DNA from 2 places in the Burkholderia pseudomultivorans genome. Region 1 is predicted to be linked to the other one. Evidence: predicted binding sites of a transcription regulator. Region 1 holds the regulator's gene; the other holds the start of a gene.

Region 1 (7,050 bases):
GGCCAGCGCAATCCGCTGACGCTGGCCGCCCGACAGCTCGGACGGATAGCGCTGCGCGAGCCAGTCGAGCTGCACGAGCTTCAGCAACTCGTGCACCTTGTCGCGAATCGCGGCTTCCGACGGCCGCTCGCGCCGCGGCTTCACGCGCAGCCCGAACGCGACGTTCTCGAACACGGTCATGTGGCGGAACAGCGCGTAATGCTGGAACACGAAGCCGACCTGGCGATCGCGCGCGCCGACCGACGCGACGTCGAGCCCCTGCAGCACGACCTGCCCCGAGTCCGCGTGCTCGAGGCCCGCGATCACGCGCAGCAGCGTGGTCTTGCCACAGCCGGACGGCCCCAGCAGCGCGACCAGTTCCCCGGGCGCGAAGTCGAGCGACACGTTGTCGAGCGCGGTGAAATCGCCGAAGCGCTTCTGAAGGTGACGGACGGTGATACCCATTCTGGTTGCCTCTTTACGATTTCGACGAAATGGCGGCAGGGCCGGCATGTGCGGGAACGGCGTCGCGCGCGCCGGACAGCTCGGCGGCGAGATGGCGCTCGGCGAGCAGCTTCAGCGCGAGCGTGACGAGCGCGAGCAGCGCGAGCACCGACGCCACCGCGAACGCCGCCGCGAAGTTGTATTCGTTGTACAGGATCTCGACGTGCAGCGGCATCGTGTCGGTGACGCCGCGGATATGGCCGGACACGACCGACACCGCGCCGAACTCGCCCATCGCGCGCGCATTGCAGAGGATCACGCCGTACAGCAGCCCCCACTTCACGTTCGGCAGCGTCACGCGGCGGAAGATCTGCCAGCCCGACGCGCCGAGCACGCGCGCGGCCTCTTCCTCGTCGCTGCCCTGCGCCTGCATCAGCGGAATCAGCTCGCGCGCGACGAACGGGAAGGTGACGAAGATCGTCGCGAGCACGATGCCCGGCACCGCGAAGATGATCTGCACGTCGTGATCCTGCAGCCACGGGCCGAGCCAGCCCTGCGCGCCGAACAGCAGCACGTAGACGAGGCCCGAGATCACCGGCGACACCGAGAACGGCAGGTCGATCAGCGTCGTCAGCAGCGCCTTGCCGCGAAACTCGAATTTCGCGATCGCCCACGACGCGCACACGCCGAACACGAGGTTCAGCGGCACCGCGATCGCGGCGACGGTCAGCGTCAGCTTGATCGCCGCCCACGCGTCCGGGTCGGCGAGCGATTCGAGATAGAAGCCGACGCCCTTGCGCAGCGCCTCGACGAACACCGCGGCGAGCGGCACGACGAGAAAGAACGCGAGGAACGCCAGCGCGATGCCGGTGAGCAGCCAGCGCACCGTGCGCGACTCGCTGACCGGATCGAGCTGCTTCGCGGCGCGCGCACGCGCGGCGGACGACGGGGTGTTCAACACGGCGGTGGACTCCCGGTTCATCGCTGGCCTCCTGCGGTCGCGGCGGCGGCGGCGATCGCGGGTGCGGGCCCGCTTGCGCCCTTGCTGGTCCTGCGCTGCAGGTACCACTGCAGCGAGTTGATCAGCAGCAGCATCAGGAACGACACGACCAGCATCACGACCGCGAGCGCGGTCGCGCCCGCGTAGTCGTACTGCTCGAGCTTCGTGATGATCAGCAGCGAGGTGATTTCCGACTTCATCGGCACGTTGCCCGCGATGAAGATCACCGAGCCGTACTCGCCGAGCGCCCGCGCGAACGCGAGCGCGAAGCCGGTGAGCAGCGCCGGCAGCACGGCCGGCAGCACGACGCGGCGGAACGTCAGCCAGCGCGACGCGCCAAGGCACGCGGCGGCCTCCTCCTGCTCGCGCTCGAAATCCTCGAGCACCGGCTGCACGGTGCGCACGACGAACGGCAGCCCGATGAAGGTCAGCGCGACCAGCACGCCGGCCGGCGTGAACGCGATCTTGATGCCGAGCGGCGCCAGGTACTGGCCGACCCAGCCGTTGGTCGCATAGACGGCCGCGAGCGAGATGCCGGCGACCGAGGTTGGCAGCGCGAACGGCAGGTCGACGATCGCGTCGACGATGCGCTTGAACGGGAACGTGTAGCGCACCAGCACCCACGCGACCAGAAAGCCGAATACCGCGTTGATCAGCGCGCCGCCGAGCGCCGCGGAAAACGTCAGCCGGTACGACGCGAGCACGCGCGGCGACGTGACGGCGGTGACGAACTGGTCCCACGACAGCGTCGCGGTCTTCAGGAACGTGGCGGCAAGCGGAATCAGCACCACGAGGCTCAGATAGGCCACCGTGATGCCGAGCGTCACGCCGAAACCGGGCAGCGCGCTCGGCTTGCGAAAGGTGTACGTACTCATCGGATGCTCTTGCTGGGTGATTCACACGGGTCCGACGCGAACGCCGGCGCGACAGGTCGCGCCGGCGGCGGCGGCAATGCGGCGCGCTGTCGTGGCGCGCCGCTGTCGTTATGGTGTTACTGCGGCTTGTAGATCGAGTCGAACACGCCGCCATCCGCGAAATGCGTCTTCTGCGCATTCGTCCAGCCGCCGAACGTATCGTCGACCGTGTACAGCTTCAGCTTCGGGAACTGCCTGGTCAGCTCCGCCGGTACGTTCTTCGAGCGCGGCCGGTAGTAGTTGCGCGCCGCGATCTCTTGGCCCTGCGGGCTGTACAGGAAGTTCAGGTAGGCCTCGGCCAGCTTGCGCGTGCCCTTCTTGTCGACCACCTTGTCGACCACCGCGACGGGCGGCTCGGCCAGGATGCTGACCGACGGCACGACGATCTCGAACTTGTCGGGGCCGAATTCCTTGATCGACAGGAACGCCTCGTTCTCCCACGCGATCAGCACGTCGCCGATCCCGCGCTGCACGAAGCTCGTCGTCGCGCCGCGTGCGCCCGAATCGAGCACGCCCGCGTTCTTGTACAGCTTCGTGACGAATTCCTTTGCGGTCTGCTCGTTGCCGCCCGGCTTGTGCACCGCGTACGCCCATGCGGCCAGGTAGTTCCAGCGCGCGCCGCCCGAGGTCTTCGGGTTCGGCGTGACGATCGACACGCCGGGCTTGGTCAGGTCGTCCCAGTCCTTGATCCCCTTGGGGTTGCCCTTGCGCACGAGGAACACGATCGTCGACGTGTACGGCGACGCGTTGTCGGGCAGGCGCTTCTGCCAGTCCTTGTTCACGAGCCCCTTGTTCGCGAGCGCGTCGATGTCGTAGGCGAGCGCGAGCGTCACGACGTCGGCCTGCAGCCCGTCGAGCACCGAGCGCGCCTGCGCGCCCGAGCCGCCGTGCGACTGCTTGAAGTTGACCGTCTCGCCGGTCTTCGCCTTCCACTCCTTGCCGAACGCCTGGTTGAAATCCTGGTACAGCTCGCGCGTCGGGTCGTACGACACGTTCAGGAACGTCGTGTCGGCCTGCGCGTGCGTCGCGACGCCCAGCACCGCCGCCGTACCCAGCGCGAGTGTTGCAATCAAGCGGCCCGCCCCGCTCACCAGCCCCGTCGTGCGCTTCACCATCCTTGGTTCTCCAGTGTTGTCGTGTAGTCGGTATTGCGATGTCGGGCCAGTCTATCGAACGGGTTACATGATTAAAAATAATCGTTCCTCATTTTTTAATACTCAAAAGTGCTAACGCAGCACGGATGGACGGTTGCGGCGGACGAACCGTCGTCCGGGCGTCGCGAAATCGCATCGGAACCGGCGCGATCGCGTCGAACTTCACGTAACACTTGAAATTCGCGAAGTACTGTATAAAAATACAGCTCACTGTCTATCCATACAGTTGAACCATGACCAAACTCACCGCCCGCCAGCAGCAAGTGTTCGACTTGATCCGCCGCGCGATCGAGCGCTCCGGATTCCCCCCCACCCGCGCCGAGATCGCGGCCGAGCTGGGCTTCAGTTCGCCGAACGCGGCCGAGGAGCACCTCCGCGCGCTCGCGCGCAAGGGCGTGATCGAGTTGGCCGCCGGTGCGTCGCGCGGCATCCGCCTGCTCGGCATCGACGATGCGCCGCACCAGTTCACGCTGCCGCACGCAGGCCTGATGCAGCTGTCGCTGCCGCTCGTGGGCCGCGTCGCGGCCGGCAGCCCGATCCTCGCGCAGGAGCACATCTCGCAGCATTACGCGTGCGATCCCGCGCTGTTCTCGAGCAAGCCCGACTACCTGCTGAAAGTGCGCGGCCTGTCGATGCGCGACGCCGGCATTCTCGACGGCGACCTCCTCGCGGTGCAGAAGCGCACGGAAGCGAAGGACGGGCAGATCATCGTCGCGCGTCTGGGCGACGACGTCACGGTCAAGCGCCTGATGCGCCGGCCGGGCGGCCTCGAGCTGATCGCGGAGAACCCCGATTACGAAAACATCTTCGTCAAGGCCGGCAGTGCGGAATTCGCGCTGGAAGGCATCGCCGTCGGGCTGATCCGCTCGGGCGAACTCTGACCCATCCGTCTCGCTCAGGAGAACATCATGGAACGCCTTGCCCGCCTGCTGCCTTTCCGTCAATTCGGTCGCCTGCGCCATCTGCGCGGCCGCACGCCCTGCGCGCCGCTCACCGCTGCGGCGCCCGCCGGCCAAGAAGTCGCAGTCGAACGGCAGGCGTCGCTGCTGCCGTCGGCGCTGCCCGCCTTCGCGCGGGTGTCGCTGAACGCCGGCCTGAATCATGCAGAACCGGCGCGCCGCGCGCCGGTGCGCGTCTATCACGGCCGCTCGCGGCTGATCATGGTCGGGACGATCGACGCCGTGTGCCGGATGATCGATCGCTGCATCGCCGAGGAACGTTCTGCCGCGCAAGGCGGTCTCTGATTGCGGAACCGTCCCGCACCGGAGGTATCGTGACGCAATCCCCGGGCCGCACGTCGCGGCTCAAACCCCTGCTGATCGTCGTGATGGCCGTCGTCGTCGTTGCGGCGATCGGCTATGCGTACGCGTCGCCGTATATCGCGCTCGATCGCCTGAAATCGGCGGTCGATGCGCGTGATGCGCAGGCCGTCAGCGAATATGTCGATTTTCCGTCGCTGCGCATCAGCCTGAAGCAGCAGGTCACGGAAGAGTTGATGCGCCGGATCGACGCGGTGAAGAAAGACAATCCGTTCGCGGTGATCGGGGCGTTGATCGGGTCCGCATTGATCGGCCCGCTGGTCGACGCGTATGCGACGCCGGAAGGCGTGGCCGCATTGATGAGCGGATTGCCGCCGCGCGGCAATCCGGGCGAGCGCCCGCCCGAATGGTCGGCGCCGCCGGGCGGCGCACCGGGCGCGGAATCGACCGCGCCGCCTGCGAGTACAGCCGGTCCGGCGAGCGCTGCCACACCGGCCAGCAATGCGGCGACGACCGCGTCATCGCCCGCACCGGCGCCCGCGCCTGCAAGCCCGGGCGCGGCGCCGCGCCAGCAGCAGACGAGCGCCGGCTACCGGAATATCGACGAGTTCGTCGTGACCTACCAGCGCACGGCGGACGGCACGCGCTATGCGGCGATCTTCCACCGCTTCGGCCTGTTCTCGTGGAAGCTGTCCGCGATCGACCTGCACGCGTAAGCGGGCTGCGCCGCGCACCGCCACTCAACCCTGCATCGCGGATTATTTGCCGCTCGCGGTCGCCGCTTCGCGTTCGCGTGCGATCTCGGCCTTTTGCTCTTCCGCCGACGAGCACGCCACCAGGATGCTGCAGTTCACCCGATCGAGCAGCTGCGTATTGCCCGAGCCCATCCACCATCTCGACAGCCCGCTGCGGCACCGGTGGCCGACGACGACCAGGTCGACCTTCAGCTCGGTCGCGAGATTCGCGATTTCGTCGATCGGATAGCCGAACGCAAAATGGCCTTCGGCCTGCACACCGCGCTCGCGCAGCCAGTTGACGCCTTCCTGCAGGATTTCCCGGGCGGTTTCCTCGAAGCGGCCGCACGCGACATCGGTCAGCAGCCCTGCGCTTTGCGCGATGCTCGAACGCATGTCGACCACCGACAGCAGGTGCGTTTCGGCCTTCAGGTCCAGTGCGAGATTGGCGCCGCAGCGCAGGGCCTTGCGCCCTTCGAGCGTGCCGTCGTAGCACAGCAAAATCTTGTTGTAGCTAGCCATGAAACCTCCCTATCGCGACAACGAGCCCTACGCCTTCATCATGGTGCGCCGCAATTCAGGACGCAAGGGATGGAAAACGCTGATGCGCCGCGCACGGCGCGCCCGCGATGATGCAGTGCACGATCCGGCACGCACCGTTTCGCACGCAGATGCGCTGAACGGATGCGGGCGATGCACTAGAATGGCCCGTTCGTGCCGCCGTGCCGCAGCCTGCCACCGGCATCGCGATCGTTCGCTTCGGTCATGCCCGTCTGACACGCGTTCGTCCGCTCCGTTCGCGCCGGCACGTGTCCGGCAGCAGCATCCCGCCCGCATCCAACGCCAATCTTCCATGTCCGTCGCACCCATCGATTTCCGCAATGTCGAAAAGCGCTATGGCGACAAGCTCGTCGTCAACGGCCTGTCCTTCCATGTGCAGGCCGGCGAATGCTATGGCCTGCTCGGGCCGAACGGCGCCGGCAAGACCACGACGCTGAAGATGCTGCTCGGCCTCGCGCATCCCGACGCGGGCGCCATTTCGCTGTGCGGCGAGCCGGTACCGTCGCGCGCGCGGCATGCGCGCCAGCGCGTCGGCGTCGTCCCGCAGTTCGACAATCTCGATCCCGATTTCACGGTTCGCGAGAATCTGCTCGTGTTCAGCCGCTATTTCGGGATGTCGGCGCAGGCCGCGCGTGCGCTGGTGCAGCCGCTGCTCGAATTCGCGAAGCTCGAGAACAAGGCCGATGCGAAGGTGGGCGAACTGTCCGGCGGCATGAAACGCCGCCTCACGCTCGCGCGCGCGCTCGTCAACGATCCCGACGTGCTGGTGCTCGACGAGCCGACGACGGGTCTCGACCCGCAGGCGCGGCACCTGATGTGGGAACGGCTGCGCTCGCTGCTCGCGCGCGGCAAGACGATCCTGATCACCACGCATTTCATGGAGGAAGCCGAACGCCTGTGCGACCGGCTGTGCGTGATCGAGGAAGGCCGCAAGATCGCCGAGGGCGCGCCGCACGCGCTGATCGAATCGGAAATCGGCTGCGACGTGATCGAGATCTACGGGCC
Region 2 (7,050 bases), 780 kb from region 1:
CATGCCGCCGACGCGGATCCGCTGATCGAAGCGCGTGATCGCGATCTTGTAGGTCTCGTCGAGCACGGTCGACACCGGCGCGGCCGCCGCATCGACGATCGGCGCGGTGATCGAATAGCCCTTCAGCGGATAGACGGGGATCTTCATCAGGTTCGCGATGAAGTTCGTCGAGTACGAGCCGAGCGCGACGACGTACGCGTCAGCGCGCACCGTCTCGCTGCCGCACTGCACGCCGGCGATCCTGCCGCCCGCGATTGCGAGTGCGTCGATCGGCGTGTTGTAGCGGAATTTCACGCCCAGCGATTCGGCGAGCGCGGCGAGGCGCGTCGTGAACAGCTGGCAGTCGCCCGTTTCGTCGCCCGGCAGGCGCAGGCCGCCCGTCAGCTTGTGCGACACGGCGGCGAGCGCCGGTTCGGCGTTCTTCAGCTCGGCCGGCGACAGCAGTTCGAACGGCACGTTCGCTTCCTGCAGCACGGCGATGTCCTTCGCCGCGCCGTCGAGCTGCTGCTGCGTGCGGAACAGTTGCAGCGTGCCGCCCGTGCGGCCTTCGTACTGGATGCCGGTGTCGGCGCGCAGCGCCTGCAGGCAGTCGCGGCTGTATTCGGCGAGACGGACCATGCGGCCCTTGTTCACGGCATAGCGCTCGGCCGTGCAGTTGCGCAGCATCTGCCACATCCACTGGAGCTGGAAGCGCGTGCCGTCGAGGCGGATCGCGAGCGGCGCATGCTTTTCGAACATCCACTTGACGGCCTTGAGCGGCACGCCGGGCGCAGCCCACGGCGCCGCATAACCCGGCGAGATCTGGCCGGCGTTCGCGAAGCTCGTCTCGAGCGCCGGGCCGGCTTCCCGGTCGATCACCGTGACTTCATGACCGGCGCGTGCGAGGTAATACGCGCTCGCCACGCCCACCACACCGCTGCCCAGAATGACGACTCGCATAGCTGCTCCAGATGGAAGGAATCAGGTCGAGGCCGGGCGCACCTGCGTCTCCGTGTAACCTCTATCTGATCTAGTTTTTTGCGCTATGGTATTGTCGAATGTGTAGGTTTTGTTATCGTATTTTTTAGGTTTTCAGCAGAAACAAATGAGAACGCAACGTCAGCCCGTACGCACGCTCGACAAGCTCGACCGGCGCATCCTCAAGCTGCTCCAGAACGACGGCCGGATGGCGATGAAGGACCTCGCGGAACAGGTCGGACTGACTGTCACGCCGTGCATCGAGCGCGTGCGGCGGATGGAGCGCGACGGCGTGATCACCGGCTATCACGCGCGCGTCGATCCGGCCCAGCTCGGCGCGGCGCTGCTCGTGTTCGTCGAGATCACGCTTGGCCACAAGGGCGGCAACATGTTCGAGCAGTTCCGCCGCGAGGTGATGAAGATCGACGAGGTGCTGGAATGCCATCTCGTGTCGGGCGATTTCGACTATCTGATCAAGGCGCGCATCGGCGAGATGGCCGACTACCGGAAGCTGCTCGGCGACATCCTGCTGCAGCTGCCCGGCGCCGTGCAGTCGAAGAGCTATGTGGTGATGGAGGAAATCAAGGAGACGCTGACGATCTCCGTCGGCGAATGAGCGCCTGACGGCGTACGCCGGGCCCCGCGTCGGACCCCTTATCCCGTGCTTGGCATGCTGCGCCCAATACTGTATAAATATCCAGTATTGGGCGCAGGCGAACGGGTGGGCATATGGACGATCGGTCCGACAACGAATTTCCGATAGCGCCGCCCGAGCCCCGCAAGGGGCGCGGTGCGGTCGACAATCTGCAGGGACGGTACGAGACGGCGCTGCGCGAAGCCGTCGACGACGGCTGGACGCACGAGTCGGACGATGCTGACCTTCCCGCGCCGCTGCGCACGCAGGTGTTCGAGGAGCGCGCGAAGAGCATACTCACGCACAACCAGTCGCCGGACATTCCGTTCAGCGTGTCGCTCAATCCGTATCGCGGCTGCGAGCACGGTTGCATCTACTGTTTCGCGCGGCCGACGCACAGCTATCTCGGCCTGTCGCCGGGGCTCGATTTCGAAAGCCGGATCTACGCGAAGATCAACGCGGCCGAACTGCTCGAGCGCGAGATTTCACGCAAGCGCTACGTCCCGGAGCCGATCGCGCTGGGCGTCAATACCGACGCGTACCAGCCGGTCGAGCGCGACCTGCGCATCACGCGCGGCGTGATCCAGGTGATGCACGACCACGGGCTGCCGTTTGCGGCGATCACGAAATCGTCGCTGATCGAGCGCGATCTCGACCTGATCGCGCCGATGGCCGAGCGCGGGCAGGTGATGGCCGCCGTCACGATCACGACGCTCGACGCCGATCTTGCCCGCACGCTGGAGCCGCGCGCGGCGACGCCGGCACGGCGGCTGCGCACGATCCGCGCGCTGCGCGACGCGGGCGTGCCGGTCGGCGTGAGCATCGCGCCGATGATTCCGTTCGTCACCGAGCCCGATATGGAGCGCGTGCTCGAGGCGTGTGCGGAAGCCGGCGCGACGCATGCGAGCTACATCATCCTGCGGCTGCCGTGGGAGGTCGCGCCGCTGTTCAAGAACTGGCTGGCCGCGCATTTCCCCGATCGCGCGGAGCGCGTGATGAATCGCGTGCGCGACATGCGCGGCGGCAAGGACTACGACTCGGATTTCTCGAAGCGGATGAAGGGCGAGGGGATCTGGGCCGACCTGCTGAGGCAGCGCTTCCGCCAGGCGGTCAAGCGGCTCGGCTTGAACGAGCGCCGCCACGGCATCCTCGATCTGTCGCAGTTTCGCGGCGCATCGGCGAGTGTCGCGGCAGCGCCGCGTAGCCCCGTCCGGGCGGCCGTCGCGAAGTCGCGCGACGACATGCAGCTGAGCCTGTTCTGAGCGGCGCGGCGCTTATTGCGAAAGCTGCTTCGCCGCTTCGACCTGCGACTCGAAATACGTCTGGAACGACAGCGCGAGCGCGGTCATCAGCAGGAATGCGCCGATCAGCAGCGAGAAGATGACGATGAAGATCACCGTCCAGCCGGAGCGGCTGTGCTTGCCGGTGTCGGCATTGAACTGCGCATCCCACTTCTCGTCGGGGCGCAGCCCGTAGACGAGCGCGGCCAGGAACGCGGCGAGCAGCGAGATCGCGCCGGGCACCGCGAGCCACCAGCCGAGGCCGGCGCTGCGCTGGGTCGCCGCGAGCAGCAGGAAGCCGGGGATGCCGACCAGCGTCGCGAGCAGGTGCGCCCAGCCGTATACGTCCCGAAAGCCGTACAGATAGAAGCGGTGCGCGCCGAGCGAGCCGAGCAGGAACGCGAGGGCGGCGGTGAGCGTCTTGGAGCGGAAACGGCGGGAAGGGGCGGTGCTGCTGGACATGGATGGCGGCGTATTGTCGTTGGCATGGGCAGCCGGCGGGCCGGCGCGGGCGCGCGGCCCGGCACGCATTCTACGATGCCCGGTCGGGCCCGGTCACCCCTGGCCTGCGTCAAGGTGCCGCATAGGTGACGCGGTAGATGGCGCCGGCGTAATCGTCGCTGATGAGCAGCGAGCCGTCCGGCAGCGGCAGCACGTCGGCGGGGCGTCCCCATACGGTGCCGTCGGCGCGCAGCCAGCCGGTGACGAACGGTGTCTGCCGGGCGTGGCTGCCGTCCGCGGACACCACCGCGCGCACCACGCGATAACCGACCTTCGTGCTGCGGTTCCACGAGCCGTGCTCGGCGATGAACACGTTGTTGCGGTACGACGCAGGGAACATCGGCCCCGTATAGAAGCGCATCCCCAGCGCCGCGACGTGTGCGCCGAGCTTCAGCACGGGCGGCGCATAGCGGCGGCACGCGTCGGCGCTGCCGAATTCGGGGTCGGGCGTGTCGCCGCCATGACAATACGGAAAGCCGAAATCAAGGCCCGCGTGCGGCGCACGGTTGAGCTTGTCGTCGGGCACGTCGTCGCCCATCATGTCGCGACCGTTATCGGTAAACCACAGCTCGCGCGAATCGGGGTGCCATGCGAAGCCAACCGTATTGCGCACACCGCGCGCGAACACCTCGCGTCCGCTGCCGTCGGCGTTCATGCGTGCGATGATCGCGTAGCGGCTCCGATCGGCGAGGCAGACGTTGCACGGCGCGCCGGTCGGCACGTAGAGCTTGCCGTCCGGGCCGAACGCAATGAATTTCCAGCCGTGGTGGTGCTCGGTCGGCAGCGCGTCGGTCACGACCGCCGGCGCGGGCGGGTTGGCGAGGCGGTCGTCGACGTGGTCGATGCGCAGGATGCGCGACACCGCGGATAGATAGAGCGCGCCGTTGCGGTACGCGACGCCGACCGGCATGTCGAGCCCGGATGCGATCACGTGGTGGGCGCTGATCCGGCCCTCGTGCATCACGAATGCATGCACGCGTCCTTCGCGGCTGCCGACATACAGAATGCCGCGCGGCGACCAGGCCATTTCGCGCGCGCTCGGCACCGCATCGGTCAGCACGTCCACGTGGAAGCCGGGCGGCACGACGAGTTCGCCGACCGGCAGCGGCGCGGCGGCGCACGTGGCGGATGCGAGGCAGGCAAGGCCGGCAAGCAGCCCCGCGAGGCGGTGCTGCGCGCGGCGCGGGAGGGCGGCGCGAAGGAGCGGCATGGCGGCGGGAAACGGTCGCGAACACGACGATTGTATGCCCGGCCCGCAGGTCGCCCGCGGATTTTTTGCGCGTAAGTGTTTGTTGTACCTCCAGTTTCCAGCTATAATCGCGTGTTTCAGTAGTTTCGAACCCGGTTTTCCCGAAGGATTTCATATGGTTATCATCCGTCTGGCTCGCGGCGGCTCGAAGAAGCGCCCGTTCTACAACATCGTCGCTACCGATTCGCGCAACCGTCGTGACGGCCGCTTCATCGAGCGCGTCGGCTTCTACAACCCGGTCGCGACGAAGGGCGAAGCCCTGCGTATCGCCCAGGATCGCCTGACGTACTGGCAAGGTGTTGGCGCGCAACTGTCGCCGACCGTCCAGCGTCTCGTGAAGGAAGCGCAAAAGGCGCAGCCGGCTGCCTGACATGGCGCGGTGTGCCGGTCGTGCCGGCTGTGAGGTGTATTGATGTCGGATCACGATTCCGGTAACGCAAGGCGCGGGCGAGCGTCGTTCGGCGCATTCGTCCGCAAGCCGGTCGAGCGCGGCGATGCCGCGAGCGCCGGTGCGGCTGCCGGGCAAGGCAGTCTCGAAGCGGTGCAAACCCTCCCCGACGACGCCGTCGAGGTGGGGGCGGTGGTCGACGCCTACGGCCTGAAAGGCTGGCTCAAGGTGGCGGCTCACGCCGACGCCGGTCGCGGCGGCGACGCGCTGCTCAAGGCGCGCCGCTGGTGGCTGGAAAAGGGTGCGCAGCGGTTTTCCGCTCGCATCATGCAGTCGAAGACGCACGGCGACACGGTCGTCGCGCAAACCGCGGGCGTCAGCGACCGCGATGCCGCGCTGGCTTTGCGCGGCTTTCGCGTGTTCGTGCGCCGGGAAGATTTCCCGGCACTGGCCGCGGACGAATTCTACTGGGTCGACCTGATCGGCCTTGAGGTCGTCAACGAGCAATCGGTGGCGCTCGGCAAGGTGGCCGGGATGATCGACAACAGCGCGCATTCGATCATGCGCGTCGAGTATCCGGCGGTCGGCAAGGATGGTCGGCCCGTCACGGCCGAGCGGCTGATTCCGTTCGTCGGCGTATACGTGAAGACGGTGGACCAGGCGGCGCGTCGCATTGTCGTCGACTGGGAAGCCGATTACTGAAATGAACCAGGCTACGGAGCGCGCGGTGCAGTTCGATGTCGTCTCGCTCTTTCCCGAAATGTTTCGCGCGCTGACCGACTGGGGCATCACCAGCCGGGCCATCAAGCAGGAGCGCTTCGGGCTGCGTACCTGGAACCCGCGTGATTTCACGACGGACAACTACCGCACGGTCGACGATCGTCCGTACGGCGGCGGTCCGGGCATGGTGATGCTGGCCAGGCCGCTCGAGGCCGCGATCGACGCCGCGAAAGCGGCGCAGGCGGAGCAGGGCATCGCGAGCACGCGCGTCGTGATGATGTCGCCGCAGGGCGCGCCGTTCACGCATGAACGTGCGGTCCGGATGGCGCAGGAACCCGGCGTCGTCGTGCTGTGCGGCCGCTACGAAGCGATCGATCAGCGCCTGCTCGATCGCTGCGTCGACGAGGAGATCAGCCTCGGCGATTTCGTGCTGTCGGGCGGCGAGTTGCCGGCGATGGCGATGATGGATGCCGTCGTGCGCCTGTTGCCGGGCGTGCTGAACGATGCGCAGTCGGCCGTGCAGGACAGCTTCGTCGACGGCCTGCTCGATTGTCCGCACTACACGCGTCCCGAGGAATACGAGGGCGTGCGCGTGCCGGACGTGCTGCTCGGCGGGCATCATGCCGAGATCGAGAAGTGGCGGCGCCAGGAAGCATTGAGGAATACGTGGCGGAAGCGGCCGGACCTGATCGTCCGGGCGCGCCGCGAGAAGTTGCTGAGCCGTGCCGACGAGGCATGGCTTGCGAACCTCGCACGCGAAGCGAAGAACGCCTCCTGAGGCGGCGTCGCGGGCGGGAAATGGCGGTGCCGTGCATGCGTGTGCGGCGCCTGATGTGAACCCATCCTCTATCGGGGCCATGCCTGGAATCGGGCGGGCACAAACGCCGACAAGATGGTTTTAGGAGTCAGTGATGAATCTGATTGCAAAGCTTGAGCAGGAAGAAATCGAGCGCGCGCTCGCAGGCAAGTCGATCCCCGAGTTCGCCCCGGGCGACACGGTGATCGTGAACGTGAACGTGGTTGAAGGTAACCGCAAGCGCGTTCAGGCTTACGAAGGCGTCGTGATCGCGAAGCGCAACCGTGGTCTGAACTCGTCGTTCATCGTCCGCAAGATCTCGTCGGGCGAAGGCGTCGAGCGTACGTTCCAGACGTACTCGCCGCTGCTGGCGAGCATCGTCGTGAAGCGCCGCGGCGACGTGCGTCGCGCGAAGCTGTACTACCTGCGCGAGCGTTCGGGCAAGTCGGCTCGAATCAAGGAAAAGCTGGTGTCGAAGGATCGCACCGCAGCAGCTTCCCAAGAGTAAGAGCTGTAAGGAAAAAG

The links. The regulator LexA, encoded in region 1, represses DNA repair genes until DNA is damaged. The targets are predictions, from matches to a motif close to ACTGTATNNNNATACAGT.
Region 2: WS57_RS22930 (PA0069 family radical SAM protein) is a predicted target of LexA. The motif match lies at 1,642-1,659, and genes of this name have one in related genera.

The regions. Positions count from the first base shown of each region.
Region 1 is NZ_CP013378.1:3,068,022-3,075,071, reverse strand. Features, by position in the region: gene WS57_RS26575 (sulfate/molybdate ABC transporter ATP-binding protein) at 1-444, opposite strand, end outside; gene cysW (sulfate ABC transporter permease subunit CysW) at 458-1,405, opposite strand; gene cysT (sulfate ABC transporter permease subunit CysT) at 1,402-2,298, opposite strand; gene WS57_RS26560 (sulfate ABC transporter substrate-binding protein) at 2,415-3,452, opposite strand; gene lexA (transcriptional repressor LexA) at 3,725-4,372, shown strand; gene WS57_RS26550 (hypothetical protein) at 4,400-4,735, shown strand; gene WS57_RS26545 (DUF2939 domain-containing protein) at 4,765-5,466, shown strand; gene WS57_RS26540 (universal stress protein) at 5,509-6,006, opposite strand; gene nodI (nodulation factor ABC transporter ATP-binding protein NodI) at 6,338-7,050, shown strand, end outside.
Region 2 is NZ_CP013378.1:2,291,677-2,298,726, forward strand. Features, by position in the region: gene WS57_RS22920 (D-amino acid dehydrogenase) at 1-939, opposite strand, end outside; gene WS57_RS22925 (Lrp/AsnC ligand binding domain-containing protein) at 1,085-1,573, shown strand; gene WS57_RS22930 (PA0069 family radical SAM protein) at 1,687-2,853, shown strand; gene WS57_RS22935 (NINE protein) at 2,866-3,333, opposite strand; gene WS57_RS22940 (PQQ-dependent sugar dehydrogenase) at 3,443-4,582, opposite strand; gene rpsP (30S ribosomal protein S16) at 4,737-4,991, shown strand; gene rimM (ribosome maturation factor RimM) at 5,034-5,711, shown strand; gene trmD (tRNA (guanosine(37)-N1)-methyltransferase TrmD) at 5,713-6,507, shown strand; gene rplS (50S ribosomal protein L19) at 6,641-7,033, shown strand.